4 regions of the Paenibacillus sp. cl130 genome follow, and region 1 is predicted to be linked to each of the others. Evidence: riboswitches for the same ligand, from Rfam matches in the RefSeq annotation. Region 1 holds a riboswitch; each other region holds the start of a gene.

The links. A riboswitch is a leader RNA that binds a small molecule or an ion and turns the genes downstream of it on or off. The one in region 1 is predicted to bind cyclic di-AMP.
Region 2: it holds a riboswitch for cyclic di-AMP, as region 1 does, so the genes downstream of both, BM358_RS24355 (3D domain-containing protein) here and BM358_RS04645 (hypothetical protein) in region 1, are expected to answer to the same signal.
Region 3: it holds a riboswitch for cyclic di-AMP, as region 1 does, so the genes downstream of both, BM358_RS25065 (C40 family peptidase) here and BM358_RS04645 (hypothetical protein) in region 1, are expected to answer to the same signal.
Region 4: it holds a riboswitch for cyclic di-AMP, as region 1 does, so the genes downstream of both, BM358_RS17915 (TrkH family potassium uptake protein) here and BM358_RS04645 (hypothetical protein) in region 1, are expected to answer to the same signal.

What each region holds. Positions count from the first base shown of each region.
Region 1 covers NZ_FOYG01000001.1:982,917-990,316, forward strand. Annotated here, with positions in the region: gene kdpA (potassium-transporting ATPase subunit KdpA) at 1-970, opposite strand, end outside; gene BM358_RS27125 (potassium-transporting ATPase subunit F) at 1,122-1,199, opposite strand; gene BM358_RS04645 (hypothetical protein) at 1,383-1,778, opposite strand; cyclic di-AMP (ydaO/yuaA leader) riboswitch at 1,894-2,066, opposite strand; gene BM358_RS04650 (glutathione peroxidase) at 2,533-3,018, shown strand; tRNA gene BM358_RS04655 (tRNA-Leu) at 3,164-3,246, opposite strand; gene BM358_RS04660 (urease accessory protein UreF) at 3,510-4,247, shown strand; gene BM358_RS04665 (hypothetical protein) at 4,544-4,792, shown strand; gene BM358_RS04670 (helix-turn-helix domain-containing protein) at 4,889-5,272, opposite strand; gene BM358_RS04675 (helix-turn-helix domain-containing protein) at 5,367-5,741, opposite strand; gene BM358_RS04680 (MarR family winged helix-turn-helix transcriptional regulator) at 5,927-6,382, opposite strand; tRNA gene BM358_RS04685 (tRNA-Leu) at 6,546-6,628, opposite strand; tRNA gene BM358_RS04690 (tRNA-Lys) at 6,644-6,719, opposite strand; tRNA gene BM358_RS04695 (tRNA-Glu) at 6,806-6,877, opposite strand; gene BM358_RS04700 (DeoR/GlpR family DNA-binding transcription regulator) at 7,124-7,400, shown strand, end outside.
Region 2 covers NZ_FOYG01000012.1:8,571-15,970, reverse strand. Annotated here, with positions in the region: gene rsmA (16S rRNA (adenine(1518)-N(6)/adenine(1519)-N(6))-dimethyltransferase RsmA) at 1-82, opposite strand, end outside; gene rnmV (ribonuclease M5) at 90-635, opposite strand; gene BM358_RS24355 (3D domain-containing protein) at 782-1,930, opposite strand; cyclic di-AMP (ydaO/yuaA leader) riboswitch at 2,202-2,484, opposite strand; gene BM358_RS24350 (TatD family hydrolase) at 2,686-3,456, opposite strand; gene BM358_RS24345 (HD domain-containing protein) at 3,499-4,782, opposite strand; gene BM358_RS24340 (AbrB/MazE/SpoVT family DNA-binding domain-containing protein) at 5,114-5,368, shown strand; gene rsmI (16S rRNA (cytidine(1402)-2'-O)-methyltransferase) at 5,493-6,374, opposite strand; gene BM358_RS24330 (tRNA1(Val) (adenine(37)-N6)-methyltransferase) at 6,371-7,126, opposite strand; gene yabA (DNA replication initiation control protein YabA) at 7,217-7,400, opposite strand, start outside.
Region 3 covers NZ_FOYG01000014.1:13,142-20,541, forward strand. Annotated here, with positions in the region: gene rluF (23S rRNA pseudouridine(2604) synthase RluF) at 1-563, shown strand, start outside; gene motB (flagellar motor protein MotB) at 699-1,526, opposite strand; gene motA (flagellar motor stator protein MotA) at 1,519-2,313, opposite strand; gene BM358_RS25050 (hypothetical protein) at 2,501-2,794, shown strand; gene BM358_RS25055 (4a-hydroxytetrahydrobiopterin dehydratase) at 2,912-3,211, shown strand; gene BM358_RS25060 (GNAT family N-acetyltransferase) at 3,290-3,796, opposite strand; gene BM358_RS25065 (C40 family peptidase) at 4,100-4,600, opposite strand; cyclic di-AMP (ydaO/yuaA leader) riboswitch at 4,606-4,743, opposite strand; gene BM358_RS25070 (hypothetical protein) at 5,020-5,847, opposite strand; gene BM358_RS25075 (M1 family metallopeptidase) at 5,859-7,400, opposite strand, start outside.
Region 4 covers NZ_FOYG01000006.1:254,214-261,613, forward strand. Annotated here, with positions in the region: gene BM358_RS17900 (succinate dehydrogenase cytochrome b558 subunit) at 1-110, opposite strand, end outside; gene BM358_RS17905 (LysR family transcriptional regulator) at 337-1,242, shown strand; gene BM358_RS17910 (potassium channel family protein) at 1,248-1,925, opposite strand; gene BM358_RS17915 (TrkH family potassium uptake protein) at 2,129-3,469, opposite strand; cyclic di-AMP (ydaO/yuaA leader) riboswitch at 3,879-4,031, opposite strand; gene BM358_RS17925 (CPBP family intramembrane glutamic endopeptidase) at 4,293-6,023, shown strand; gene uvrC (excinuclease ABC subunit UvrC) at 5,992-7,400, opposite strand, start outside.

The sequences.
Region 1 (7,400 bases):
TCCCTTCCATGCTTCCTTGAGAAGCATCCACACCCAGTGTCTGGATTAACGGATTACCTGTCTTTTCAGACACATACGTAATGGATAGAAAAATTAGAAACAATACCATCATGGAGCTAAAAATAATCCAGCCCTGTTTACGATTACGGGCAAACAATCCAAAGGTATACGGCAACGAAGCCGGCATTACCCACATTGCCAAAATTTCCAGCACGTTCGTCCAAGGACTTGGATTTTCAAAAGGATGCGCAGAGTTAGCTCCCGCATAACCGCCCCCGTTTGTCCCCAAATGCTTGATGGACTCCAGAGAAGCAATGGGTCCCATAGAAATCTGCTGCTGTGTTCCGCTCAGCGTCGTAAGATCCGCCGTAGGCTGTAGCGTCTGTGGTACCTTCAATCCAACCAGCACCAGCGTAAGCACAAAGGCCAACGGCAGGAAAATCCTTATAATGGCTTTAATAAAATCTTGAAAGAAATTGCCCATCCCTTCACCCCGCCGCGTCAATCCTCTCATAAAAGCCGCAGCAACCGCAAAACCGGAAGCAGCCGAAGTGAACATCATCATCGTGACGAACGCCATCTGTGTCAGATACGTAAGCCCGCTTTCTCCGCTATAATGTTGGAGATTCGTATTCGTCATAAAGCTGATTACCGTATTAAAAGCTAGTGATGCTTCCATATTACTGTTTCCCGCCGGATTACCGGGAAGCATTCCCTGTAAACGCAACAGCAAGTAGCTGATCGCCACAAGCACGACATTCGTTGCAATGAAACTCATAACATACGTAGTCCAACGCATGCTTTCTAGCTTCTTCAATCCTACTATCTTATAAATCAGCTTTTCTGTTCCGCCAAAAATCCGATCCGTCCGATTGGGTTCATTCGAGAATACATGATACATATAGGTGCCCACTGGCTTTACCAAGAGCAGCAATATGACGATCACAATTCCAATTTGAAGCAGCTCCATCCTTTATTCCTCCTTCAAAATGCTCCTGCGTTTGGAACAACAGACCTGCTTCCAGAGCACCAATTGTGTGCACACGTTTGCGAAAACCCGCTACCTATGATGCTTAATATTCAGATCTGTTGTTCCCGCCCGCTCTATCCCCTATAGCTGACTAGAACTTTTCAGGGTTCAGGAGTGCGTAGATTAAATACATAAACACAATAGCCGTAAGCCCAAGTATAACGATCATCCTCTTCGTCCTCCTTTAGAGGTCTGCGCATCACACCAGCGTACAAACAGCAGTATCACTCCATAACTCACAGCCATGACGAGCAGCATGTATATATCCATCATGTTTATACCCTCCGTATCGGTCCTCAGATCGCCATTCTTATTTGATCATAAAATCATAAAACAACTATGTTATAAGTGCTTATCCGTTCAGCAGAAAACCCACCTCTCCGTTCAATGTGTAGATCACATGATCCGCTCCCAATCCCCGATAAATTCCTTGTGGATTACAGCCGTGCGTAATAACATAGATCGATTCCGATGTTAGCGGCCGACATATTTGCAGGAAACGGCACGTCAGATTCAAGCTGTTCTCGAACAAATACACACTACCAATTTCTTTTTTTGGAAAATTCCATTTTCCCGCTTGCATGGTATTGATGCGGACAATGTGCTCCACACCCATTTTTTTGAGCTGTCGTTCCTCCTGGGCGCTATTCGTGAGAACTGCAAACGCCAATTTTTTGAAAATAAGCAATTTCACAAAACTTCTGCCCGCTTCATTCGGTGCAGTGACAATAATTAACCGACCTTCCATCAGTAGCTCCTCTCCCGGTATAAAAAGACAACAAAAAGAAGCCGAAGGAAAAAGGCTTTCCTCCGGCTTCTTACATATCCATGATAAAATAAACCATGGCTGCACACGGCGGTTTGTTGCCTCTCCCTGTACGCTTACGAGGTTAGCTGTCGGATTCGGACGTGAGAGTCGCCCTATTTCTGGCACTTGACCTGAAAATTCACCCCATGAGACACACGGCTTCCGAAGCCGTACAATCTCGATTGGTTCCCCCGCTTTTGCAACTGCAAAATTCAGCGCTATAGACATTTCGTTGTTGCTTCATTCAAGTTAATTTGAAATTACGTCTTGAATCATACACCCGCGCATGGAAGACTGTAAAGCTCAACTGCGGGGTTATAAATCGGCCTTTAGAGCCTAGGATATTAATAATAGCGCTTACAATGCAACTATGCTTCTCACAGCTCCTTCAATCTCTGTTTTTCATCCCTTTTCGAAAATGACAAGCATGTCAATATTGGCGTAGGGTAGAGCGTTTTTGGCCTTTTTTTGTAAAAAGAGAAGAAAATACGCTATATGTACCAGCTAAACACCGATTGAACCCGCTTTTATAAGAAGAAACACCTTAATTCGCTCCATTTGCGGTGCGATTTACTGTTTTGAACAAAATACGATTTTACAGCGGCTAAAGGCTTGATATAGCTTTTCCAAACTTGCAACCTTGCTTTTAATTGCTTACAATTTAATTGCTGAATATTGAATAAGGAGAGATACTATGACCGTTTATGAATATGATGCACACACCCTGCAAGGGAAACAAATTCCGTTATCCACATATGAAGGGAACGTTCTGCTTATCGTGAACACTGCCAGCAAATGTGGGTTAACCCCCCAATACAAAGCGCTACAAGAGCTATATGACCAGTACCATGAACAGGGGCTCGAAATTTTGGGATTTCCCAGCAACCAATTTGCCAAACAAGAGCCAGGTTCCAGCGAGGAAATTTCCGAGTTTTGCCAGATCAATTATGGTGTTACCTTTCCGATGTTCGCCAAGACAGATGTCAATGGCGATCAAGCGCACCCCTTATTTCGTTACCTGACCCAAACTGCTCCGGGGGTATTAGGGTCCAAAGCGATCAAATGGAATTTTACTAAATTCTTAATTACACGAGAAGGTAACGTATTTAAGCGCTATGCACCGCAAACCACTCCAGATAAGCTGGCGGGAGATATAGAGAAGCTTTTGCAGCAAAACTGACATCCTTCTTTATCACAGTTAATAAACGACCGGTTGTCTACCGTTGTTCTGTGGCAAAAGGATATAACGAAAAATGCTTAACAAAAAAAGCATCCCTTCACGTAAACCGTGTCAGGATGCTTTTTTAACTGAGTCTTGCATATAATGCGGTCGAGAGGACTCGAACCTCCACGGGCGTACGCCCACTACCCCCTCAAGATAGCGTGTCTGCCATTCCACCACGACCGCAAATCATAATGTAATGAGGCAACAGATTTATTATACTCTCTCATCAACTATTTGTAAACAAAAATATAATAATTATTTTATATGTTATTTTAACTAACATATATGAGCGATAAGAATATTTAATTTGACACAAAAGCTATTTAAATGTAAATATATATTACATATATTTCGAATATTTTTCGTTATCCCCAAGTAAAAAGTAAAATAACATAACATAAGGATTCACTTCGAGGAGGCGAACCACCTTGCATAAAGGCAACCGCTTGCTGAACTATGCATTATTGTTGGACCCTTCCCTACCTGTTGGTGGCTTCACCCGTTTCAACGGACTGGAGAAACTATCCCGTAACGGACATTTGAACAGTCTACAAGACCTGGAACATTACATGCTGGATGATTTGTATCCTCAATTTACAACCGTTGACGGCATGGCTATCAAAAGTCTGTATGTCGCCATCCAGCAGAATGACAGTTGGCGGATCGCCCTCATTGATAAGATGCTGCATACCCAACGTCCCTCCTGGCAGCATGTGAAGGAGTTTCGTCTATCCGGTCAGCGTCTACTCAAGCTCGCTAAGGCTCTTTATCCTTGGCTTGAATTTGACCAGTTGGAATCCATACTCATTCAATACAATGCGATTGGCACACTCGCTACCGTTCACACCTGGATTAACTTCCTCCTCGGAAACGATGTAGAACAGACCGTTCACGGCTATCTTAGCGCAGCGGTGTCCTTCTGTGTGGAAGATGCCTTCAAACTACTCAATCCTCCTTATGAGGAAAAGAACCCTCTTATGGAGCGTATGACAAGCGAGCTCCTCTCTGCCTGGAAGAAGCTTAACCAACCTGAGCCAACTGCATCTCAGCGTCGCTTTCTTCACAGACATTGGTCCAGCTCCTACATCACTCTACCTCTTTATATGAGCCATAATAACCAATTGGATGAACCTAGACTGTTTTCCTCCTCAGGTCTATTCAAACGCCTTCCAGCATCCCCCTGATGCGTCGCTTCGCCAATGTGGTCACAACACCAAAAACACTCTGTCCCTTTCCTCAGGTGGCAGAGTGTTTTTTATCCACATATAATCGCAATTCACACCATTAGCAGACTCTAGACGGATTATCAGAACCACCTAGCACTTAATTAAGTAATCAATTCAACAAAATGACGCATTTACGATTGTAAAAACACGTATAAAAGTGTATCATAGTGTCAGATGGTTAATTCTAACATGTTTACTGATGATTATTATAACACACCAATTATTCCGCAAGAATCCGTAAGGGGCGATTTCTCTTGAATAACAAAATGCCTGTCACCTCCTTCGGGTGGGCCATCAAACAACGGCTTGTCGAACTTCGACTGGATCAGAAAACATTTTGTGAGACACACAATATTCCGCCTTCACGCTTGTCCAATCTGATTCATGGCACCCGCAAAGCACAAAGGTACAGAAAACAAGTTGCTGCAATTCTGAACATCGACGATAACGATTATAAGGAGGCACCGCACTCTAAACCTAACAAGCTTTCCAGTTACATATAGGTCATTCCATATCACCAAGAAACCAAATAGACCCGTAAAGCGAACCCCACTCGTTCGTTTACGGGTCTTCAACCCAGACGATCTTTAGCCAAAAAATTATTCCGGCTTTGTTTTATCCTTCTCACTTTTTTGCTTACGGTATTTTGCAAATTCAACATATTCTAAAATAAAATTCTGTTCTTCCGTCTCAAGATCTTCTGCCTGGCAATTCAGTGGCCCCATCACTCCAAAAAAATAAGCAGCCTTCTGCTCCTGAAGCACGCCTTCTCCTGGCTTAATCCCTTTCATTAACCAATCGAGCGATACATTAAAAAAGTCCGAAATCTGAATCAAATGGGTGGTACCCGGCGTTGTTTTCCCCCTTCTCCAATCACCGAGATTCCCTGAACTGATTTTAAGTTTTTCACAAAATGCCTTCTTGGTCATTCCGCGATCCTTAATCAAAGCTTCAATCCGCTGATAAATAGTTTGATCTCCCAAAATGTTTCCCCTCCGACACAGTAACTTTTTCTGAAATAATTTTCATTTTTCAAGCCTTACTCATTAGTAATCCTCATCAAATCCTAAGCAACCATTACCCCATAGTAGAATTGCGCTGGTTTTTCTCTTTACGAAAGCGGGTAAATTCAATATACTCAAGTATAAAATTTCTTTCCGCCTCACTAAGCGGTTCCCCCTGGCAATTCAGTTGCCCTGAAGCGCCAAAAAAATAAGGGTCTTGCGACTCCTTTAGCACCTCACCCTGTACATCTCGACCCAGCATGATCCAATCCAGACTGGCATCAAAAAACGAAGCAATTTCAATGAGTTTATTCGTGCCCGGCGTCGTTTTTCCTCTTTTCCAATCCCCGAAGTTCCCTGTACTAATGCCTAACTGCTGGCAGAACGCCTTTTTCGTCATTCCCCGTTCCTTGATGAGTTCCTCAATGCGATGGTAAATAGATTGCATAGAAGTTCCTTCCTCCCTAGCAGGCTCTCAAATAACGATATCATGTTCTCTGTTCCCATTTCAAAGATCACGTATGCTAAAATTACCGAATTATGTATGTTGGTTTCCATTATACCACAACACGCAACAAAAACCGCCTGTTTTCCGAAGAAAGGGCGGTCTTTAAGCCAGTTCACTTACGCCAATCACGTAGCAGAGTTGTCGATTTTAAGTAAGATATGCTTCAATTCATTCAAAGTTTCACTCAGATGCAATAAATCTTCTTCTGGCAAATACACCAGTCTTTCTTGAATTTTATTGGAGAAGGTATGAAATACCTGTTCACAAAAAGCATCGCCTTCCTGTGTAATCGCCACATTCACGACTCTGCGATCCGAATCACACGATTGGCGGTCAGCCAACCCATGCTCCACCAACTTATCCAGAAGAGGAGTCATGTTTGGACGTGAGACATTAAGTTGTTTGGACAAATCGGATACTGTAGACGAACGCACTTCACGCAGAAGCATGAGCACTTGAAAGTTATTAGGCGACAAGTGTAATGGGAAATCGAGCGGACCGTAGGTGAAAAATTTCTTCTTCACAATCGGAAACAAGCCCAAAATATTTTCTGATATATTTCCTAACAGTTGAGTGTCCATATTTTTCACCGTCACTTCATAAGTTTATACTTATCATTCTATAACATTATGGCATTATATTATACTATGGAATCATTATTTCATCATAATCATTACTTTATTACATCACTACACAAATAAAAAAAGCCTCTACCGCGAGAGACTTTTCCGTTTATTCCATTGATGCGGTCGAGAGGACTCGAACCTCCACGAGCGTACGCTCACTACCCCCTCAAGATAGCGTGTCTGCCATTCCACCACGACCGCATAACAAAATATAAATGGTGAGCCATGAAGGACTCGAACCTTCGACACCCTGATTAAAAGTCAGGTGCTCTACCAACTGAGCTAATGGCTCATGCTGTTCATCCAAGCTGTCCGCCATTAGACCAGACCTCAGGAATTTCCCTTAAGCATGCAACATGTAGTCTATAAAGACAACAATGACCCGTAGGGGATTCGAACCCCTGTTACCTCCGTGAAAGGGAGGTGTCTTAACCCCTTGACCAACGGGCCTTATTATTATACGCCAACTTGGCGACAAGAAAGAGTATATCAAATAGAATAACGAATGGCAATACTTATTTTTATTTTTTTTAAAAAAGCAGTTTTTATAAGTACAAAAAATGCGTATTTACTTACAATACCTTATCTAAAATCACTAAAATCCTGAAAATAGTGATAAATGATTGCAATATCGCTTGCATTTACTTATAATCACTTACGAGATACCGAAATAATTATATATCAGAGGAGCTTTTTATGTATCAGGAAGAACGAATGTTAAAAATCGTTGATTACTTACAGCTTCATAAGCGTATTTCGGTGGATGATATTTGTGAATTTTTTAATGTTTCACGAGATACGGCCCGTCGAGACCTCGTAAAACTTGAAGAACATCAAAAAATTATTCGCACCCGCGGCGGCGCTCTTCTACCTACACTTCATCACGATCCAATTGGAAATTATAATGAAAGACTACTTACTGTATCCGAGGAGAAACAAGTGATCGGACAGCTGGCTGCCAGCATGGTACGAG
Region 2 (7,400 bases), on a different contig from region 1:
AACTCTTTTTGAACGAAAAACCGTGCCGTTGAATAATGTCCTTCGTACGCCGCGGTGTTGCTATATCTTGAATCCCTGTCATACGGATATCACAATCCTTCACTTTCAATTTGTGCCAGCGCCCCGGCAAATTCCTCGCGGCTGATCTGAAATACAGAGAGCCGTTTATGTAGCTGCTTTCCGTTACAATAACCAATACCCAGCACATTCCCTAAGGCCATACGGCGTGCAGCAGCATTGGGGTGGGTGATGAGTCCAGCATCAATCAGGTCCGCCCACTCAATCAGCGGGTCGGCGCCTTCCACTGTCGTATGGACCCGTGCAAGAGCGTGTCTGATCGCTTCTGGTGAGGCATTCTCCACGCCAATATCTCCTTTACGCGTCGCTTCTGCCTCGGGTATAAAGGCCTGCTTGCAGCCGGGTACCTTGGAAGCGATAATCTTACGGATGCGCTCCCCTGCATGATCGGGATCGGTTAAAATGATGACCCCCCGCCGCTCCTGCGCCAATGCAATTTTACGCAGCGTCATTTTATTAATGGCTGAGCCGCCAGTTTCTATCGTATCCGCTTCAACAGCGCGGCGAATGGCCACCGTATCATCCCGGCCCTCTACCACGATCACTTCCTTGATCATTTGCGTTTCCCTCCACTGCTACACAGCAAGCTATATTTATCTTTCCCTGCTTTTGAAAACAAAATAAGAAGAGGATATCCTCTTCTTAGCATGGCATAACTATGTTGTTAATACTATCGCATTGCCCTCAACATACACAACCTGTTTTAGTTGATTTCAGGCTTTACCGGTCCGATAACATAAACGGTTTTACCGTGCTTACGACCAAATTGGTTGGCTCGGCTCAAACTCTCATAATACACATCGATTTTGTGGCCTTTAATCGCGCCACCGGTATCCTCCGCACGGCGGAAGCCCACCCCTTCGATATACACCCACCAGCCGATTGGAATTACACTCGGATCGACCGCGATGGTGCGTCCTTCCGTGACACGTGCGCCGGATGCAGTACGTGTACCGATACCTGGCTCCTGTGAGGAATACGCCGTCATGGAGACATTTTGTAAAACTTTGCTATATTTAAAATTGACGCCTGCTTTACGGACAGCACTGCCCGAACTAACCGTTGTTGCCTTAACGGCATCATTGGGACCGACGGAAGCAGCCAGAACGACCGGTTTTTTCTTCGTTCCTACTGCAATGACTTTATCCACACGGTTCTGTGCAACTTCCTTGTTAACCAGCTGTTTGGATACCAACTTTCCATCATGATATACCTTTTGAACGTGCTGGACGACCACACCCGATTTGCCGCTTTGAATGACCCGATTATCGCCTTTATAAAGACTCGGATCGGCCGTTTTGATGACCTGATAAGGCACCTGTTTTTTCTGTTCGACCTGCTGTTTCTTCACACGGACGATTTTTATGTCCATGTTAGACGAAACAGAGGCATCCAACGCAGGATAAACTTTATCCGTTGATGATAATTTATAGCCCGAGGTACGAATGGCACCTTCTACTGTATTTTCTGTTGTGTACAGCTTTTTCGTCTCATTGCCTGAAGATACTTTGACTTGATTGGCACGTTTAATGACTACGCGATCGCCATCCTGTATTGCTCCATTTAGCGGCATGGAAACTGTATCATGCGGCTGAAGTGAAATGGAATGCTCGCTCAGCAAATCTTGAAGCTTGGATTCCCGGGTTTCTACCGCAGACGCCTTGCCATCGATGACAAAAAAGACTTGTTTTTTAGATTGCGTGTACATCAGAATTAAAATCATAATCGTTAGCGCGATTAGAAAAATAGCAACCAAAGCAGCCTGGCGCACATTCTCTTGCTTCCAACGCAATACGTAAGACATGCTGGATGAGCGTGACTCATGGGTATCCTTTTTTTGGAAAATGCCCATTTCCTCCGTCCTCCTTACATAGCCCGCCGTCTGGAGTAAGACATAGTTGAGATTTGACGTGACTATAACAGATTTTCTACAAGACAAGCCCAAACTGCGACTGTCCTGCACCATGTACCCGTCTTCGCGGCATGCTGTCCTCCCCTGTTTAACCACAGTATGATGACAGATTTTCTTTTATTCACAACAAAAAAAGCCAGAGAAAGAGACTAGAGAGCTCTTTCGTGGCTTCCGGCATGTGTGAATATGCGGGAAAACTCATGCACGAGATGGCTTCTCTCTTGTTACGCTTACGGGGTTAGCTGTCGGGTTCGGACGTAGAGAGTCGCCCTAGCTTGGGTCAACCGCTCATGGCGGTCGCCTTCACATTCACCCCGAAGACCCAGAAAGAAATCGAAATACGGCTCCTCCACCTATTCAATCCCATCCGGGGAAAGAATTTCGGTCGAGCCGGCTGGCGGAAGAGACGTTCCCTTCTTGCACATATGCCGGACGTACTGTAAGCCATATCGGTTCCCCCGTTCCCTGTAAAAGGGACTCAGCGAGACTGGTTCATGAAATGACTTGTTGATGTTTACATTCAAACAACAATTCACTGAAAAGATGATATCCTGTTTCTATGCATGTTGTAAAGCAGGTTTCAAGTACATTTTTTAAAATATTCGGTTAAAATATTGTAATATTCTCGAGTTTCCTGCAACAAATTCATGATTAGCTTCGTCTATCTCTTTATTTTGATCGATTTCTTCACTTTTTCATTGAATGTCAAATCGTTCCAGGGCATTTTGGGTCGTTATTGACACTAATTCCTCCACTGTAATCCCTTTGATTTGGGCTGCAGCCTCTGCTACCAGTCTCACATGTGCAGACTCATTTCGCTTCCCACGAAACGGATGAGGCGTCAGATAGGGAGCATCAGTTTCAATGAGCAGACGGTCCAGCGGCACCTGTGCGAGCACCTCTTTTGGCTGCTTGGCATTTTTGAACGTTATTGGACCACCGAAGGAAAGGTGAAATCCCATATCCAGCACCATTTTGGCAGTTTCCCAGCTACCCGAAAAGGAGTGCATGACTCCGCCAATCTCACTCGCTTTTTCCTCGCGCAAAATCTTAACAATATCTTCATGTGCATCCCGGTTATGGATAACAATGGGCATTTTGAGCTCACGAGCCAGACCAATTTGATTTCGAAACACCCGATGCTGCACATCCTTCGGTGATGTATCCCAATAATAATCCAGACCGATCTCTCCGATGGCTACAACCTTTTTATGACTGCATAACGATGCAATCCATTCTAGATCGCCCTCCTGCATTGTAATAGCATCCTGCGGATGCCATCCAACTGCCGCATAAATAAAATCATACGTCTCGGCCAATTTCATAGTGGATGGAATGGTCTCACGATTAAATCCGATATTGATCATCCGTGTTACTCCTGATTCGACAGCACGTGCTATAACTTCTTCACGATCTTCGTCAAATTGTGGCGCATCCAAGTGAGTATGAGTGTCGAATAAATCCAAGGTTTACATCTCCTTTTTTTACTTACATTTCTATATAGTTGTCTATTCTTTGACAAAATAATTCCTTATTTCGGCAGGAAGCCTGTCTTTTACCGCGTTCAATTTATTCTGGGGAAAATACATATGATATTTTCCTCGGTGAATACCACTTATTGAGCGCACAATTTCCGAAACTTCGGATATTTCACTCACCTCGCCCTGACGTCCAAGCAGTAAAATCTGGTTGTCCGTCGAGCCACCCTGCCGAAACACATCATAAGGAAGATCTGTCGGAAAATCAATTTCAAAATCATATTCAGGGTGCAAACCAGCCTCTTTCAAAGCTTCTCTAATACTGTCAATGGTATCTGTATCCATATTTTCAATCTCTACATATTTATACAATCTACGGTCCATAAAACGGCTGCTCAAATCACTTAAAATCTCGTCCTTTTCTCGTTTCCACTGGCTAAATACGGTCTGGATTAATGACTCGTCGAGCATCAGATATTGCTCTACTGTAAGCTCTCCTTTCAACAGATCCGGCAGCGGGTCCAGCAGAAAACCAAACTCATATCCGTTTTTAAACAATTCCTTTGCTCGCTTGAAAATTTTACGTAAAAGGATTTCCGAGCTGCGTGTTACAGGATGAAAATAAATTTGCCAATACATCTGGTAGCGTGACATTAAATAATCTTCTACTGCATGCATGCCTGATTCCTTCACAACAATTCTCCCATTATGAGGACGTAGCAGTCGTAAAATACGATCCAAATCAATTGTGCCGTAGTTGACACCTGTCGAATGAGCATCCCGCAACAAATAATCCATACGGTCAGCATCTAGCGGACTGGTTACCAAGTTGACAACGATTGGCTTATCATACGTTTTGGCTATAACCGCAGCCACCTTTTGTGGAAGCTTGTCGTCGACTTGCCGTAGCACGGCGTTGATCTTCGTGTCTCCCAGTACAATGCGGCATGTCCAATCCTCATGGTTCATATGAAAGGCTTCCTCAATTGAATGAGAAAATGGGCCATGCCCCACATCATGCAATAGGGCCGCACACAGAGCAACCAGCCTTTCCTCCTTCGGCCAATCTGGGAAATCTCCACGTTCAAATTGAGAAATAATACGTCTCGTAATCTCATATACGCCCAATGAATGTGAAAAACGGCTATGCTCCGCTCCATGAAACGTAAGATACGATGTGCCTAACTGCCGTATGCGCCGTAAACGTTGGAACTCCGGCGTGTTGATCAACCGCCATATCACAGTATCCTGAACATGGATGTAATTATGTACCGGGTCTTTAAAAACTTTTTCTTCACTGAGTGGCTGGTGCAAGATATCAGCTCCTTTAATATTCGGAATAATGGATTAAAATACAATAAAATCCTAAATGTTTTCCCTCATTCGACATTCTTTGTCGTAATATGTCGAATTATAGTTTTTCGACATTTCCAAATCGACAAACTGAATAAATCATCAATAAGATAAGGCAATACACATGAGTAAAGGTCTTTAATCTAAATACTTTTGCATAATCAGACTGTTACTACATTTTTAAGGTTGACTGTTTTGGGAATCGTTGGTATAGTAAATATCAGAAAAGAGAAAATTTTGTCGAATCATGACACTTATATTATTTTAAACGGCGAGAGGAGCCTGATTTATTATGATGAAATCCACTGGTATTGTAAGAAAAGTTGACGAGCTCGGACGTGTTGTTATTCCAATCGAATTGCGTCGTACCCTGGGAATCGGAGAGAAAGACGCTTTGGAAATTTATGTTGATGGCGAACGCATCATGCTTAAAAAATACGAGCCTGCTTGTATCTTCTGCGGCAATGCTGAGAACGTAATTTACTTCAAAGGGAAAATTGTTTGCCAAGATTGCATTTCTGAAATCCCAACACCTGTGACAAACTGAGAATTTTAGTATATAATAGACTTATCAGATATTGTTAATTCTAACCTTTTTCATATATACTCCTTGTTGCCTTCCACGGTTTGAACCCAACCGTTGGAAGGCCCTTTTTTGTTTAGACAGATATTCATAAGAGTGCGTTGTAAACATCTCTCTTGGAGATTGAACGATCTGTGGCTGTACGCTTCATTGCATCCTTGCGTGTAAGTCCCTCTGCCTCGTAATGTGCGACGTGGGACTCCAAAGATAAGGACTGCCACCACGCCTGACGTTCCTGTTCCTCTTCCTCTTCGTCTTTTCCTTCAACCACCAGGCAATATTCACCAATCGGTGGATTTCCCTCTAGTCTAGCAAGGCATTGCTCCACGGTTCCCCGAACCCATTCCTCATGCAGCTTGGTCAGCTCACGCGCAAGCACCACTTTGCGTGAACCTAATGTTTCCTTCAACACCATCAATGTCTTCACAATGCGATGAGGCGATTCATAAAAAATAATTGTGCCGTGAGATACCTGAAACGATAGCAACAGCTTCTCTAGATCCTTTTTCTCCCGTGGTGGAAAGCCAGCGAAGGTGAACCTTTCTGTATCCAGTCCTGAGGCAATTAAAGCCGATAGTGCCGCATTTGCTCCTGGGATAGGAATGACGCTAATTTCCGCTTCCAGTGCCAGCTTGACCAGATCCGAACCAGGGTCAGAAATGGCCGGTAGACCTGCATCGCTAACCAGTGCCAAATTTTTTCCTTCTATTATATAACGTATCAGTTCAGGCCCACTGGCAGCCTTATTATGTTCATGATAACTGAAGAGCATATCCGGTGTAATTTCGAAATGGGTGAGCAGTTTGCGTGTCTGCCGCGTATCTTCGGCAGCGATAATACTACATGATTTTAAGGTGTTAATCGCCCTAAAGGTCATATCGTCCAGATTCCCAATGGGTGTTGCAACAAGATACAACTTTCCCCGTTCTTCTTCGCTGGTACTAAAGCTTTTTTGTACAGCTGCTTTCACACAGAATCCCCCTTGCTTACTTCTCCATAAATATCTCTTATTTCCTGAGTATAATTCCCATTTTCCTGATATACAATGAGCGGAGGCAACAGACGAACCTCTGGTTTGCCGTCACGTAATGCTTCAACCAGTACCATATTGGCTTCCATATGAACTCGTGGGTGTACAAAACGTATTCGTTTGGGTTCCAGACTATGATTACGCATTAAGGTTATAATCTCACCCAATCGCTGCGGGCGATGAACCATGGATACTTTTCCCCCATTACGGACAAGCCGGGTGGATGCCTGAATGACTTCTTCCAGTGTACAGTTCACTTCATGACGGGCAATTGCCTGGTGAGGATTCAGCTTGATATCGCTACCATTTAGCGGCATATAGGGGGGATTCACGGTAATCGCATCATAAACACCATGTCCCGTGATGTGAACCAGCTCACGTAGGTCCCCTTCCCGAATCTGAATTGCTGCTTCTAATCCATTCAAGCTGACACTGCGTCTAGCCATATCTGCCAAGCGTGGTTGAATCTCAATTCCTTCAATAGACGCTTTTGTTCGTGTCGTTAGCAACAGCGGGACAACCCCATTGCCAGTACACAGATCCAGGATCTTTCCACGCTGTGGAATACCAGCAAAACGTGCCAGCAAGACCGCGTCCATCGAGAAGCTGAATACTTCATCACTTTGGATAATGCGCAAATTATGTGAAAGTAAATCATCAATTCGTTCAGACTTCTTTTCATTTTCGTCCATAATGCTCTCCCATCTTTTATAACCAAAATCGCTTTTCACTCATACTTCCTTACAAAAAAGCCGTAGGCATCTTGCTCCTACGGCTTGTTTTTATTTATTCAAAAATGACAGACAGAAGAGGCAATCGCCTTCCGTTCGCAAATGTCCGTAATACACGTTGCATATATGAAATCCTTCATGATACAGCCTTGCTAGATTGTCGTAGCCTTCGCCCACGACCTCACCCGTTTGCCCTTCATCCTTAATGACGATCGGAGGAGGAAGCTTCGGCTTG
Region 3 (7,400 bases), on a different contig from region 1:
GCGTGAACGGCAAGCCACTGCGCGAGAAGTCCGATCACGTCTATATTGCATTGAACAAGCCGGTGGGCATTACAAGTACAACGGAGAGCCACATTAGAGGCAATGTTGTTGATTTTGTGGGGCACCCGCAGCGGATATTCCCGATTGGACGCCTGGATAAGGATTCGGAAGGTCTCATTTTACTTACCAATGATGGAGACATTGTGAATAAGATTTTACGGGCAGAAGGCAAGCATGAGAAAGAATATATCGTAACAGTGGATCGCCCTGTCATACCGTCTTTTGTGCAGGGCATGTCCAGCGGGGTGAAAATACTCGGCCAGCGGACGCTACCTTGTGAGGTGACGCGTGTATCTGAGTATGTATTCCGTATTATCCTGACTGAAGGGAAAAATCGTCAGATCCGGCGTATGTGTGCTGCCTTCGGTTATGAAGTAAAAAAACTGCAACGGCTGCGAATCATGAATATTCGGTTGGGGTCCCTTCAGAAAGGTGCCTGGCGTGATCTGACAGAGGCTGAGAAGCAGGAGCTTGGCCAGATGCTCGATTATACGCTTAGCTAATGCCAGAGGAGTTTCGTATAGCCTACAGCGTATGATCGTGTACCTGACAGGGCCAGAAGTACAGGAAGCATAAACAAAGAGGCACCAGCTGCATAAAAATGCGGCGGTGCCTTTGTTCATATAACATATGCATAATCAACCTTCACTCGAGCTTGAGGTAGGACTGATGACTTGTGTCCCGTTCTGATATTTGCGGAGAACAGATATTTCAACACGACGGTTTTTGGAGCGTCCTTGACCATCTTGATTGCTTGCCAATGGACGATACTCGCCATAACCGATGGATACAAACTTGGTTGGATCGAGATCTGGATTGAGCAACAAGATACGCAAGAAATTCAGAGAGCGCTTGGCGCTCAAATCAAAGTTGGACGGGAACTGGCTGTTGGAGATCGGTACATTATCCGTGTGACCCGATACGATAACATCATAGCCAGGGAACTGCTGAAGCATACTAGAAATAGACTTGGCCAGCTTTCTTGCTTCCGGCTTTACTTCGGCCTGCCCGGATGAAAACAAGGCATTATCACTAATGGTGATCATCAGCTGTGATTGGTTCAGCTTGGTATTCAGCAACGGGGTCAGGCCGTTATTTTGAATGTATTGATCCATTTGTTTTTTAAGTTTTTTTAAATCTTCTTCTTCCCGCTGGGCCAACTGTTTTTGCAGTTCAGAGGTAGAAGTAGCCTTCGATTTTAAGGGTTGTGATACTTGTTCTTTATTTTTGCCCATATCCATGGATTGTGACGACGGATTCGCGGCCGAGTGATCCAGCACGCCAGTGCCGCCACTAAAAGCTGCACTCAGGGATTGAGCCATAGTTTCAAATTTTTTGGCGTCGAGCGAGCTCATACCGAATAAGACAATGAAAAGAGCCAACAGAAGGGTCATTAAGTCGGAATATGGCAACAGCCAGCTTTCGTCAGCATGCTCTTCATGCGGTTCATGTCTCTTTTTACTCACTGGAATCGCCATCCTTCTGGGTCAACGTAGCCCGTTCGGTCGGAGTCAGGAAGATCGTCAGTTTCTGACTGATGGCAATCGTCGATATCCCCGATTGAATGGAAAGCAGACCTTCGACCATCATTAATTTAAGCTCCACTTCTTTTTTGGATAACCGTTTGAGCTTGTTGGACATCGGATGCCACAGGACATAACCTGTAAAAATACCGAGCAACGTCGCAATGAAGGCTGCTGCAATGGCATGAGAGAGCTTTTCCATGTCACTAAGGTCGGCCAGAGCGGCGATCAGACCTACAACCGCACCGAGTACCCCGAGCGTTGGAGCGTACATACCAGCTTGAGAGAAGATCAGCGCGCCAGAGCGATGTCGGTCCTCGGTAGCATTGATATCCTCCATCAGAACGTCCCGTACGAATTCCTGATCATTTCCGTCAATAATCATTCGCATGCCGCCACGCATAAAGGGATCGTCGATTTCCTCTACCTTAGATTCCAAGGCAAGCAGACCTTCACGACGGGTAATGGATGCCCACTCGGTAAACGTACCGATGAGCTCTTTGCGGTCTAACAGTTTTTGTTCGGTGAAAATAACCTTGAACAGCTTCGGAATCCGTTTGATTTCTGCCATCGGGAAGGCCATAAATATACTCGCTGCCGTTCCGACGAAAATAATCATGTAAGCAGCGGGATTATTGACCAGATTGACGACCGGAGCGCCTTTTAAGATCATCCCGACGACCAGTGACATAATCCCGAGCACAAGTCCGATAATGGTTGAAATTTGCATGATACACCTCATCCATGAGAATAGATTTTGAATCCTTTCATGCCGCCGGGGTCGTCCTTGCCCCAAGCGCGTCATTACAAGACGGATTATAGTATTTATCGACAAAACTCTCTTTTTTGTTAAGTGCGAATTTCCGGTATAATAAGGTGATTATGTATTGAATGGCGGAACCATTGGAGGAAATGGCATGGGAGTAAAGCATGGGCGTGAGTATGAACAAATTTTGAACGATTTGACAGAGGCTGTGGGACGCATCCCAGACAGCTATGAATTTTTTGAGATGGAAGCAGAAGATTGGGACAGGCTGGACCCGGCGGGACGCCAGGAAGTCAATGAAGCTTTGGCAGAAGACTTATTTTATGCACTGGGTACAGAGCCCATAATCACTGTAGGCAGTGGCGTTGTGATCTATGAGCCGGAGCAGCATCGTATCTATGTACTCATTGGAGACGAGGAGCTGACGTCAGTCCCTTTGATTTGAGGTCCGTCTTATGGATTTATCAACGGGGCCGTGGTAATATGTACACCAATATATCGTAGTTTTGGCCGTATTTAAGCGGTCGAAAGGCTTCCGTATAAACGGGGAGGAGTTCGTAACATGCCTTTTACACAAGAAGAGATTGAAGCACATCTGGAGAAACTGGAGGGCTGGGAACTGGAGGAAGGACGTTGGATCGTTCGGAAATATAATTTTTCCAGTTTTATGAAAGGGATTGCATTCGTGGATGAAGTTGCCGCTATATCTGAAGCATTCAATCATCATCCATTTATTACGATTGATTACAAGACCGTGACTCTGCGTTTGACCTCTTGGGACGACGGCGGTATTATGGCCGTGGATATTAAGGAAGCCCAACAATATAATGAAGCTTTTGAAAAAATGCGCAGCAGTCATTGAGCTTGTAATGATCTGTCGTATGATGATAAAAGCGCCTTCGCTATACAACATCGCGGTTGTATGCCGAAGGCGCTTTTATCATAGAACCTGGGTTTGGTGCTCGGGACGATATACCATACAAAAAAACGGTTTTTTGCCATCGGGAGTCTGGCGTTCATAGGTATCTGTAAGCTCAAATCCAGCCGCCTTGTAAGCCCGGATAGCGCGCCCATTCCAAGTGAGTACCTCTAGATCAATTTCATTCTTCGGGTTGCGTCGTTGGGCTTCCTCTGCAATGGCACGGACAAAATCAGCGCCTTTGCCATGTCCGCATCTTTCAGGATGCATTCCAAGACCTAGCCGGGTCACACCGATCATAGGAAAATATTGAGCAAATCCCGTCAGCTTATTCTCTTCATCCAGTACGGCAACATATTGCTCTTGACGAAGCGTGGGACTTCCAAATTCGACTTCAAGCGCCTTCATTTGTTCCCAGGGGAGCCAACCGTATATATTATAAGGTGGGTCATAGCGCCACTCACAGATTGCAGCCGCTTGATGCTCGTCCATCGGTACGATCCGATAGTTGGATATTGAGGCCGGCATGTGTTCCATCCTCCTTTTACAGGTACTTCAATCATTAACAACAGATTGTAGACAAGTTGCAGGGGAATGGCAAGCGTGTTTATTTCATACTCAAGTCGGGTATACATTCAATAAGAAGGAATTACTGCTCATATGCTCCCCCAGCGCTGACGGTAAAACCGACGATGTTCGCTAAAATTGAAACCTTTTGAGGCTTCAGTTCGTCAGTAATGATAATAATTGCTGATGTTGTGGACATAAAAAACCGCAATTCGATTCCGGCCAGAATCAAATTGCGGCTAGGGTTAGCTTGCTGTGCGTTAGTTATTCTACGTTGTCGTCATCAGGAATTTCTGAAGCTACAGAATGGTAAGCGTCTGTGCTCATAATTCTTTTTGCACCGACATAGCGGTTAGCGTAATAATTTTCGTTCAGTGAGCTAACTACTACACCACGTGAAGTCGAGGAGTGGGCAAATTTCCCTTCACCTACGAAGATACCTACATGGGAAATGCCTCTTCCTGTGGTGTTGAAGAACACCAGGTCTCCAGGTCTCATTTCATCGCGGGATACAGAAGATCCCATTTTGAATTGTGATCCGGATTGATGCGGAAGTTTAATTCCCAGTTTGTTGAATACATACATTGTGAAGCCGGAGCAATCGAATCCCTCGAGTGTAGTGCCTCCGCTTCTGTAGCTCGTTCCTTTGGCATCTTGAATGACCTGGTCCATCTTAGAGTCTGCATATGCACTGCCGCCACCGAATGTAAAAGATGTAAAGGCAATGGCAAGACCCATAGCTGCGATCGTTAGCTTCTTCTTCAAAAAAAATATACCCCTTCCAATGCCTGCGAGGTTAGCTTAAGGATTCGGTAGAAGGTTCCCCTATGACCACTCTGTTGCGAGATCAATTCACCCAAACTGGTTCCCCCGCTTCCTAGGTGCCAGGAATTAGGCTTAACTTAAGATGTGCACCTTGGAGAGCAGTATTCACAATAACGTTATTTTTGAGATAAAGGTTACAATAAAGATTACAAAGTTGTTACTATCAGTTCACTGCGATTATTGTAACAAAGACGGCTGGCTTTGGCAAATGTTTCATTGCAAAAAGTTACAAAAAAAATCTGCTCCTAATGTCCAAGGAACAGATGTTGTTAACAGTATTCAGTTATGTGTCGTTTGCGCGGATATGAATCAAGATTTTTCGACAGACGGAAATGAAGTAAAAAACATAAAGGCAGGGCTTAACTTCTACTGGAGATATCGGTATGCCATAGTCTGTACTGCGAACTGATATGCCACAGCCTGACCAGACTAGTAACAAAATGATACGATTGCTGGAGAATGAGCGCCAGCATGCCAGTCCAAATCATCGCCACGGTGCCAAATAGACCGAAGACCAGCAGCACACAAGCACCAAGCAAAAGAGATATACCGACAGCTGGAAGGAGCTGGCGAAAGAAGGCGAGCAGGGACGATAGTATGGCGTGACCACCGACAGTCCCCAGTTGCATATACAGGATGCACTGCCGAATGAACCATCCGTATGCCATCCATCCCATGACATAGGGCAACAAATGCAGCAGATAAGAGGAAGATTGAAGTGCTCCTGCTACAATAGGGTAGAGTCTCGGTACTACCCAAATGGCGGGAAGCAGCAGCAGTCCCAACTCGATGATGTAATACAACAGCGACGACATGCCATGGCGTTTCATACCCTTGAAAAAGGACAGGCTTTGCGGTTCAGTCGCATCGGTATGCAGGCTTTGATATATTCCGGCTCTAATGAAGGGAGTGATCAGTATGCGTAGTACAGTCGCCCCTAGTAGTATCCACAAATACACATGTACTTCCCGGCTGTCCATCAGAGCAATCTGGCTCTCCATCCAAAACAAGGTCTGTCCCAGCTCGTTTTGACCCTGATCAGGATAACGGAGCAGTAGCGGGATAACGGCAGACTGCACCAGCCGATAGAGAAACACCCCCCACAGTAGTCGATACAGAAATAAAATGATAACGATATAGAATCGTATGCGCACCAGCGCCCAGCCCTCTTTTATAACAGTCCGCATCTATAGACACCTCACCATGACAGACTTCCAAGCAGTGTTTCTAACAGCTTGGTTACACTTACATTCCAACGGGTTTGTTGCTTTTCGTCCAATTCGGCTTTTAGGCTATTGTTAATGTGCTTGTTCTCCAGTGCAATGGTATATAGAGGATCAAGGGTTACATAGGAAACGGGAGAAGTACTTTTGATCCGAAAAGTTGTGCTTTTGCCTGCGCCGTCCCAAGCCTTGAATATCGTGGTACCATCCTTGAAGGTAAATTGGACAGGGATCTTGGGATAATCCGCCCCTTTTTTGCTGACCGTCACGACTGCTTCATATCCATTCTCCAGCTTGTGGTTCGTGATATGATCCACCGAAAAGTCCGCCATCTGGCCGTCATATACATACTGTTCAAAATAGTGGCTCCATGAGCGTCCGGTGGCTCTCTCCACGATACGTTGAAAATCCTGGGAGGATGGATGCTTGAATCGGTACGTCTGGACGTAGGTCCGCATAATCCGATCCATTTTTTTCATACCCACCTGACGTTCAATGCCCCGTAGTACCAGCTTGCCTCGAGAGTAGGCGTTTTGCGCGTACTCAGCAGCCGAGCCGTACTTCCATGACTCGCGGTTTAGCGGCTGTGGGGAGGCTATCTGTCCCGATTGTAATGGCAAGTTGGGGGTAAGCCCATATTCTTGCTCCATAAGCCGCTCCTCTGCATAGGAGGTGAAGCCTTCATCCAGCCACGGCTCCTCAAATTCGTTATTGGCTACCATTCCGTAGAAATATTGATGTCCAATCTCATGAACTAATGTTCGTTCCAGACTATAGCCAGGATTTAGATTACCCGCAGCAGCGGCTGTGATGAGTGTCGGATACTCCATACCGCCGGCTCCATTGCCTGATTTGGGTGGAACCACGATGGATAGGGTGGAATATGGATAAGGCCCGTACCATTTGCTGTAGTACGAAAGAGCGGCCTTCGCTGCGCTCATATAGCGCCCTTTGAGCTCCTTGTGCGACGGGTCAAGGTAGAGCTTGATTTTGACACCAGGGACTTCAGCAGAAGAAAAGGGTTCTTCTACGGTTACAAAGTTGGGTGAAGCGGACCAGGCAAAATCGTGTACATCATCGGCATAAAATTGATATATTTTTTGGCCGTTCTGTCGGACGGCACCACGGGTGGGAAATCCGGTCGCTGCTACGATATGAGTTTCAGGCACCCGAATCCGTACGCTGTAAATTCCAAAATCGGCATAAAACTCGGAGTTACCATGATACTGGTGGAGGTTCCAGCCCTCCTCGGCGCGTCCACGTTGTCCTGCAGTCTCGTAGACGCTGAGCTTCGGGAACCACTGTCCTGCCATTACAAAATCATCTGTCGCACCCATACGAGCGAAGATGGCGGGCAGTTTTACCTCAAACTTCATATATAATGTGATTTCTTCGCCACCTCGTACCGGCTTGGGTAGACGCACCTTCATGAGCGAACGGTCGCCTGCGTTACCGTCATCTGGCTGCACATATTGGATGCGGTGCATGAGAGATAAACCGTCTTCTGTTTTTAGTTC
Region 4 (7,400 bases), on a different contig from region 1:
TTGCCGCCCTCCACCGCTGTGAAGTTCGTCACCAAATGCTCAACAAAAAATAGAGCCAACGGAATGACGCCAAGAAGCGAATGCAGCTTTCTGGAATAAAATCCTCTCATCTAGGTCATGCTCCCTTCTCCCAATAATAGCGTTTTCAATAGTAATATAACATATAAAATGACAGTTCCCGACAGGAAATGTCCAACAAGGTGTCCCTTATAAGGAAAAACAAAAGTGTGAACATCTTGTGTCGCTTTCATGTTACTCCTTTTCGGCTTATAATGGAATTGCAATATACGTATTAATTATTATGTCTTTTTTGCATATAGAGAGGAAGTGGATGATTTGTTTGAGGATTTGAACGCTTTTGCCGTCATTGTCGAGCAGTCCAGCCTGAATAAAGCCTCCAAACTGCTGAATCTGTCCCAACCTGCCCTGTCTCGCAAAATTGCCAAGCTGGAGGAAGAGCTGGGTGTGAATCTCTTTGATCGTCGGGGCAAACGGCTCGAAATTACGTCCACTGGCCGATTTGTTTATACATTCGCACTAGAGCAACGGCAACGACAGCTTCGCTTTTTACAAAAGCTGTCCCAGCACAAAAATGAAGCCCAGAGTATGCTTACACTCGGCGCAAGCCTCACGACACTCCAAACGACGCTGCCTACCCTCGTCGAAGCTTTCATGAGCAAGCATCCTCAAACCGAGCTGAAGCTGCTCACCGGTAAAACCCATGAAATCGTCGCCTTTGTACGTGATAAAAAAGCAGACGCCGGTATTGTCGGGTCTGCCATTCATGAAGCCGGACTGCGTTGCATTCCGCTATTTGATGATCATTTGGAGCTTGTTGTTCCCATTGGACATGAATTAACCGTCAAGACAGGAACGGCCTCGATGAAAGATCTACAAGGATTGCCGATGATTATATTCTCCAAAGGAACCTGGTACCGCAGTCTGACGGATGACTTATTCCAGCGCAGCGGCATCATGCCGGATATCCGCATGGAAATCGACTCCTTCGAGGCAATTGTACGCCTGCTTCCAACCTGTAAGGCTTCCGCCTTGCTACCCAAATCCTATTTGCGCAGCGAACTATTACGGGATAATGGACTCACTGCATTATACTTGCCCGATTTGAAGGAGACACGCCGAACGACCTCCCTCATTTACTCGGAGACGACCGATCTCGGTCCGACAGCACGACGCTGGATTAGCGAGACACGTGCGTCGTTTGCAGGCTACCGTATGGTGTAGAGGGTTTAATCCTCTTCATTAACATTAACAACCTCATCCTCAAAGCGACCGATATTGTCATTCGAGCCGATGATGACCATAATATCGTCTGCTTTTAACCGATCCATAGCCGTCGGTGCGATCAGGATACCGTTCGCCGTATGAAGCGCCACGACACTACAACCAAAGCGAGTACGGGCATTTAGCTCTGCTAGCGTTTTTCCATTCAGACATGCAGGTACATTGAGTTCCACAATACTGTATTCTTTGGACAACTCCAAATAATCGAGCAAATTAGGCGTGACTAGCTGATGAGCCACCCGGATACCCATATCCCGTTCTGGATAAATGATCCGGTCCACACCGAGCTTCTCTAACGCACGCCCGTGCAGCACAGATATGGCTTTGGCTACGACTTTTTTCACACCCAGCTCCTTCAGCAAAATGGCGGTCAGGATGCTTACCTGAATGTCATCACCAATAGCAACAATGCCGCAATCGAAATTACGGATGCCCAGTGATCGCAACGAGTCTTCATCGGTAGCGTCCGCAACGACAGTATGTGTCAACATCTCACTCATACTGTCCACCACATCCTCATTCCGGTCAATGCCTAGCACCTCGCACCCCATATCCACCAATTGCAAAGCCAGGCTTGAGCCAAACCGCCCCAAGCCAATAACTACAAACTGCTGCGTTTTCATATCTACTCGAAAACTCCCTTATCTGAATCAATTTCATAAATGAGGATTTTGCAAAAATCCCATAAGCGACTTCCAATGAAGAAGATATAGATCGAAATGGTTTAGTTCGTCTATATCTTGACTTCGGAGCGACTGGTATCGAATTTTGCAAAATCCTGAAATGATTAAACCCACGAAATGTATACTACATATCATGAAATGATTCATCCTATAATCATTTTGCCTTCCGGATGACGATATAATTCTTTACCCTTTTTCGGCCCCAGTGCATAAGCTAGCGTGAGTGGCCCCAGTCTACCTGCAAACATCGTCAGGGTAATCACCAGCTTACCTATGACTGTCAAATCAGGTGTAAGCCCCATCGACAGCCCCACCGTACCAAACGCAGACACCGTCTCAAACAAGATCATCAGAAAATGATGATCTTCGGTTGCCGACAAAATCATGGTCACCCCGATCACGAACAGCAACCCCAGCAGTGTAATGGTCAAAGCCTTGTAAATTCGTCCCTGCGCAAGTCGGTACTTGAACAGTACAATATCTTCACGCCCCCGTAGCATCGAAATCACGGCTCCAATGAGCAGCGCGAATGTTGTGGTCTTAATCCCGCCTCCAGTAGAGCCAGGAGAAGCCCCGATAAACATGAGTATGATGATAAAAAACTGCGTAGCCTGCCGCAAGCCTGCAATGTCCAGTGTATTGGCACCTGCGGTACGAGGGGTTACGGACTGGAATAAAGATCCCAGCAGTTTCCCCCCCCAATCAAGCGAGCCAAGAGTCTTTGGATTCGTAAACTCAAATACAAAAATCACGAGCGTGCCGACTACAATCATAGCGCCCGTCATGCTGAGTACCACCTTAGTATGCAAGGACAGTCTCTTGCGCTTGCGATATTCTGCCAGATCCGACATCACTACAAAACCAATGCCGCCTGAAATAATCAGGAACATAGCTGTAAAATTAACAATCGGATCATATACATAACCTGTCAGGCTGCGAAAGTGCCCGAATAAGTCAAAACCAGCATTGTTAAACATGGAGATGGCATGCCAAATCCCAAAATAAATCGCCCTGCCTACAGGCATATCAAACGACCAGCGAATCGCAAATATTGCAGCACATACGCCCTCAATGACCAGCGAGTACAGCAGCACCTTACGAATCAATCCGACAATTCCTTCGACAGAGGTCTGATTCATCGCTTCCTGTAAAATGAGGCGCTCCCGTAAGGAAATCCGACGTTTGAACACCAGCGCGATCAAGGTAGCCATAGTCATAAAGCCCAGGCCGCCGATCTGAATGAGCGCAGCGATAACAACTTGACCAAAGGTTGTAAAAAAGGTCCCCGTATCCTTTACGACAAGCCCTGTAACACAGGTCGCGGAAGCGGCAGTAAACAAAGCGTCTATAAACGCAAGTGGCTTTCCTGTTGTATTGGAGATCGGCAGCATTAACAATAAACTACCTATTAGAATGATAATGGCAAAGCCCGCAACGAATATCTGCGGTGGAGAAAGCCGGAGCCAGCTTGCATTGGGATTCATCTATTCATCACTTCTCTCCTAATCCTTAAAACTATAAAAACAGTGATTTAATACGGTGTAAGCCCGCTACGCGTTCCATTTGATCTTCCGATCGTCGTTGCCCCTAATTTTTTTGATTTTTCCAAACCTTTAGTAACTATAATTAGCATTCCCTGAATACAGGAAGAATGCATGTCAAGCACTACTCTGCCCCCTGTGCTATTGGCGGGCAGCAGCGAAGGAAGCAGAATTGTTCTGAAGAAGCGAAGCGTTTGCCTTTATCTCCGGATTTTAACCATTAAAGGGGTTATACAATCAAAAAATCCGGGGATAACAGCAATCGGAAGAATAATCTGCACCCGCAGCGGTCTAACCAATCCAAACACTTTTATACACACAAAAATAGACACCGGAAAACCGAGTGCCTGACTTGGTTCCTGCTCATAGCCTACGAGGTTAGCTGACGGATTCGGGCAGCACAGTATGCCCTATTTACACATCCAATCCAGCAGGATCGGCTGTAAAATTCACCCCAGTAACATGGTTCCCCCGTTTTCTCATAGAAATTCGGCTCAACTGTATATCATTACCTATGTATTTTATAGGCATTGCCTCAAGATTATAATCCTTCTATATCCAGATCACAAAACCGATTTCGCCGAAAAAACGTGAAATTGGCTTTATTTTGCGAATGGGCATCGTTTAATCGCAGCTTATCTTATTTTATTGGAACTTTAAAGTGCTTTCACTCTATTTTCATGAATATCGCTGGTCTGTTGGCGGGAACCTGTGCAGTATGATATCTTTAATGGATGTTCTTATTTACAGATTAAGGAGGAAACTCATGAATCCTATCGGGAAACCGGTCGTGCTCACGGCCAACTTCAAAAAATTAGGCTTGCTGGGCGGGATTGGCCTGATTTGCTTTTTTATCTTTCAATTGCTTATTCCCTCGCTTAGCAATCCGAGTCCAGAATCAGTAATGAACGCAAAGGTCATCAGCAAACAAGAAGCGGTCATACACGCATTGGACTTTGCCCGCTCCGAGTTGGGCTATACTGAATCACAGCCAGGGGAGCCTGTCGTGACCTATCAGGCCGAAACAGATTTGTACGGTTATTTATCTAGAGAAAAACTGCTTCAACAGTACGACCGTACATGGAAGAAAAATTACCCTTACGAAACCTTTCGGGTTGATCTGCCTGAATCCTCAGCGAAAAGCAAACTGCAAATTCATGTGGATTTATCCACTGGGAAGGTCGTTAGCTTTAAACGGATCACCTCCAGTACCAATTACACACAGGCTGATATTTCTACGGATGAAGAAGCACGTAACAGGCTTATACGTGTAGCTGAGGACGGCATGACGCTTGAAGCCAAGGAGCAGGCGGCCGCAGTATGGGTTAAGCGCTTTGGTTTTAAGCCGTCGGACTTGAAGCTCGCCACCACTGAAAAAGAAGGTGGATTAAAGTATACCGTAGACGATAAAAAAATCGGCGCCTCGGTACTTACATTGGCTTTTACTTTCGAAGACGGTGATGTTCGCTCCTTCTCTCAAAGCTTTTCGGCCCCGTCGTCCTATACCGATTATATCGAAAAGCAAACATTTTGGGCGAATTGGATGACCTATGCGGGTTATGCCCTATTTAGCTTTGTGCTGGGTGTTCTTGCCATTGTGTATGCGTCACTCACCCGACGACATACTTCATTTGTACGCGGCATTGTTCTGTCCGTTATATACTTTATTGCAAGTATAGCTGGGACAATGAACATGCTGCCTTTATTGCAAGCAGAAGCAGGCGGTAAGGGCATGCTTATATTTCTTATGGTGTTCCAGATTGGTGTTACCTTCTTCATGGCAGTAGCGCTCTACTTCTCCTTGGTCGGCGGTGACGGACTTATGCGTCAGGTTGGACTGAATGCATGGCCGCGTGCGAAAGAGCCGGGCTACGGGCTGTATGTGCTTCGCAGTATGTATGTTGGCTACTTGTGGGCCTTTATTTTACTCGGGGTACAATCCATCTTATTCTTTATACTGGAGCGCACATTTAATACATTCTCCACAACAGATGCCACGCAATCCCCTTACAATATGGCTTATCCATGGTTACTGCCGATTATGGCCTGGATGGCAGGTATTGGAGAAGAGACTGTCTACCGTCTGTTTGGTATTCCGATGGTCAAAAAAATAGTGAAAAACACTTTTGTTGCTTGTCTGATCACCACGCTGATTTGGGCACTGGGACATACACTTTATCCGATCTATCCGGTGATTTCCAGACCTATTGAGCTGACTTTTCTTGGTTTGCTGTTCAGTTTTGTGTTCCTGCGTTACGGTTTTATTGCCGCCATGTTCAGCCACGTTATTTTTGACAGCATTCTAATGGGGCTTAGTGTAATGAGTCTGGGAGACACTGTGAATGTGATCGCTGGTCTATTCTGGATCTTACTTCCAGCCATTGTGGGTTACATCATTTATTGGTTTAGTCCTAAAAAGCCAAATCGAATTATGTTTGAACCTATTAAAAAAGAGGAGCCGTATTCTACGACTCCTCCTCCCGAAGGGCAGCTATAATCTGACGCGCAAGCTTATCCCCAATAGAGAGAGGCCGGAATTCTTCGATGCTGGCCTCTCTTATTTTTTTGAGTGATCCAAAATGCTTGAGCAGTAACTTACGCCGTTTCTCGCCGATGCCTGGAATAGAGTCCAACCGAGAAGTCACCATAGATTTGCCGCGTTGCTCGCGGTGGAACGTGATGGCAAAACGGTGAACCTCGTCCTGAATCCGTTGCAGCAGATAAAATTCTTCGCTATTGCGTGCAAGTGTCACGGCCTCAGAGGACTCTCCCACTAATAGTTGGGAAGTTCTATGTTTGGCATCCTTCACCAGACCACACACAGGAATGAACAAACCCAGCTCATTTTGCAGTACATCGGTCGCCGCCTTAATTTGTCCACGTCCACCATCCACAACGATCAAGTCGGGACGTTCCAGATTTTCCTTAAGCACACGTTCATATCTACGCCGAATAACCTCACGCATCGTTTCATAATCATCGGGTCCCTGCACAGAACGGATCTTATATTTTCGATACTCCTTCTTGGCAGGCTTGCCATCAATAAACACGATCATGGCGGAGACTGGATCGGAACCCTGGATGTTGGAGTTATCAAACGCCTCCACCCGGTGCAAGCTATCCAGCCCAATGGCACGTCCGAGATTGCTTGCAGCTTTGGATGTCCGTTCCTCATCCCGCTCGATCAGCTTAAACTTCTCATCCAAAGCAACACGTGCATTTTCCGTCGCCATGCCTGTCATTTGCTTTTTCAGTCCACGCTGCGGTACAAGTACCTTAACATCCAACCATTCAGCCAGAGCGAGAGCCGCCGTAGCTGGGTCCTCCAGTCCACCGGATAGTTGGGTTTCTGTTTCCTTTATCTCTGCATCTTGGTCACCAACTTGACCTTGATTCGTTGCTACTGCATAAGCTACTCGTTCTTCAGCCACCAGCAGTGAGTCAGCAGAATGCTCTGTCTCCGTTTGTATCGCTTTCTCATCTGTCTGTCCGGTAACATCGGCTGTAGGTGCACTGTGGAGTGCAGTTTCTGCCGCAACCGGTTGATAGACATTGACCTGTTCTGCCTGCATCAGCTTAGGAGAATCCGGCAGCAATATTTCCTGCGGCACTGCTGGGTTGTCACTATAATATTGCGTCACATAAGACATAAAATCACTGTAAGCCTCACCGTAGAAAGGAAAAGTCGACATATGGCGCTCGATCATTTTACCTTTGCGGACATATAGGATTTGTACACACATCCAGCCCTTATCTACTGAAAAACCGAATACATCTCGATCCTTCGCATCCGATGTGGTGATTTTCTGCTTTTCCATCATCGCGTCGATGCTGATAATCTGATCTCGCAGCTCCTTGGCCCGCTCAAAGTACA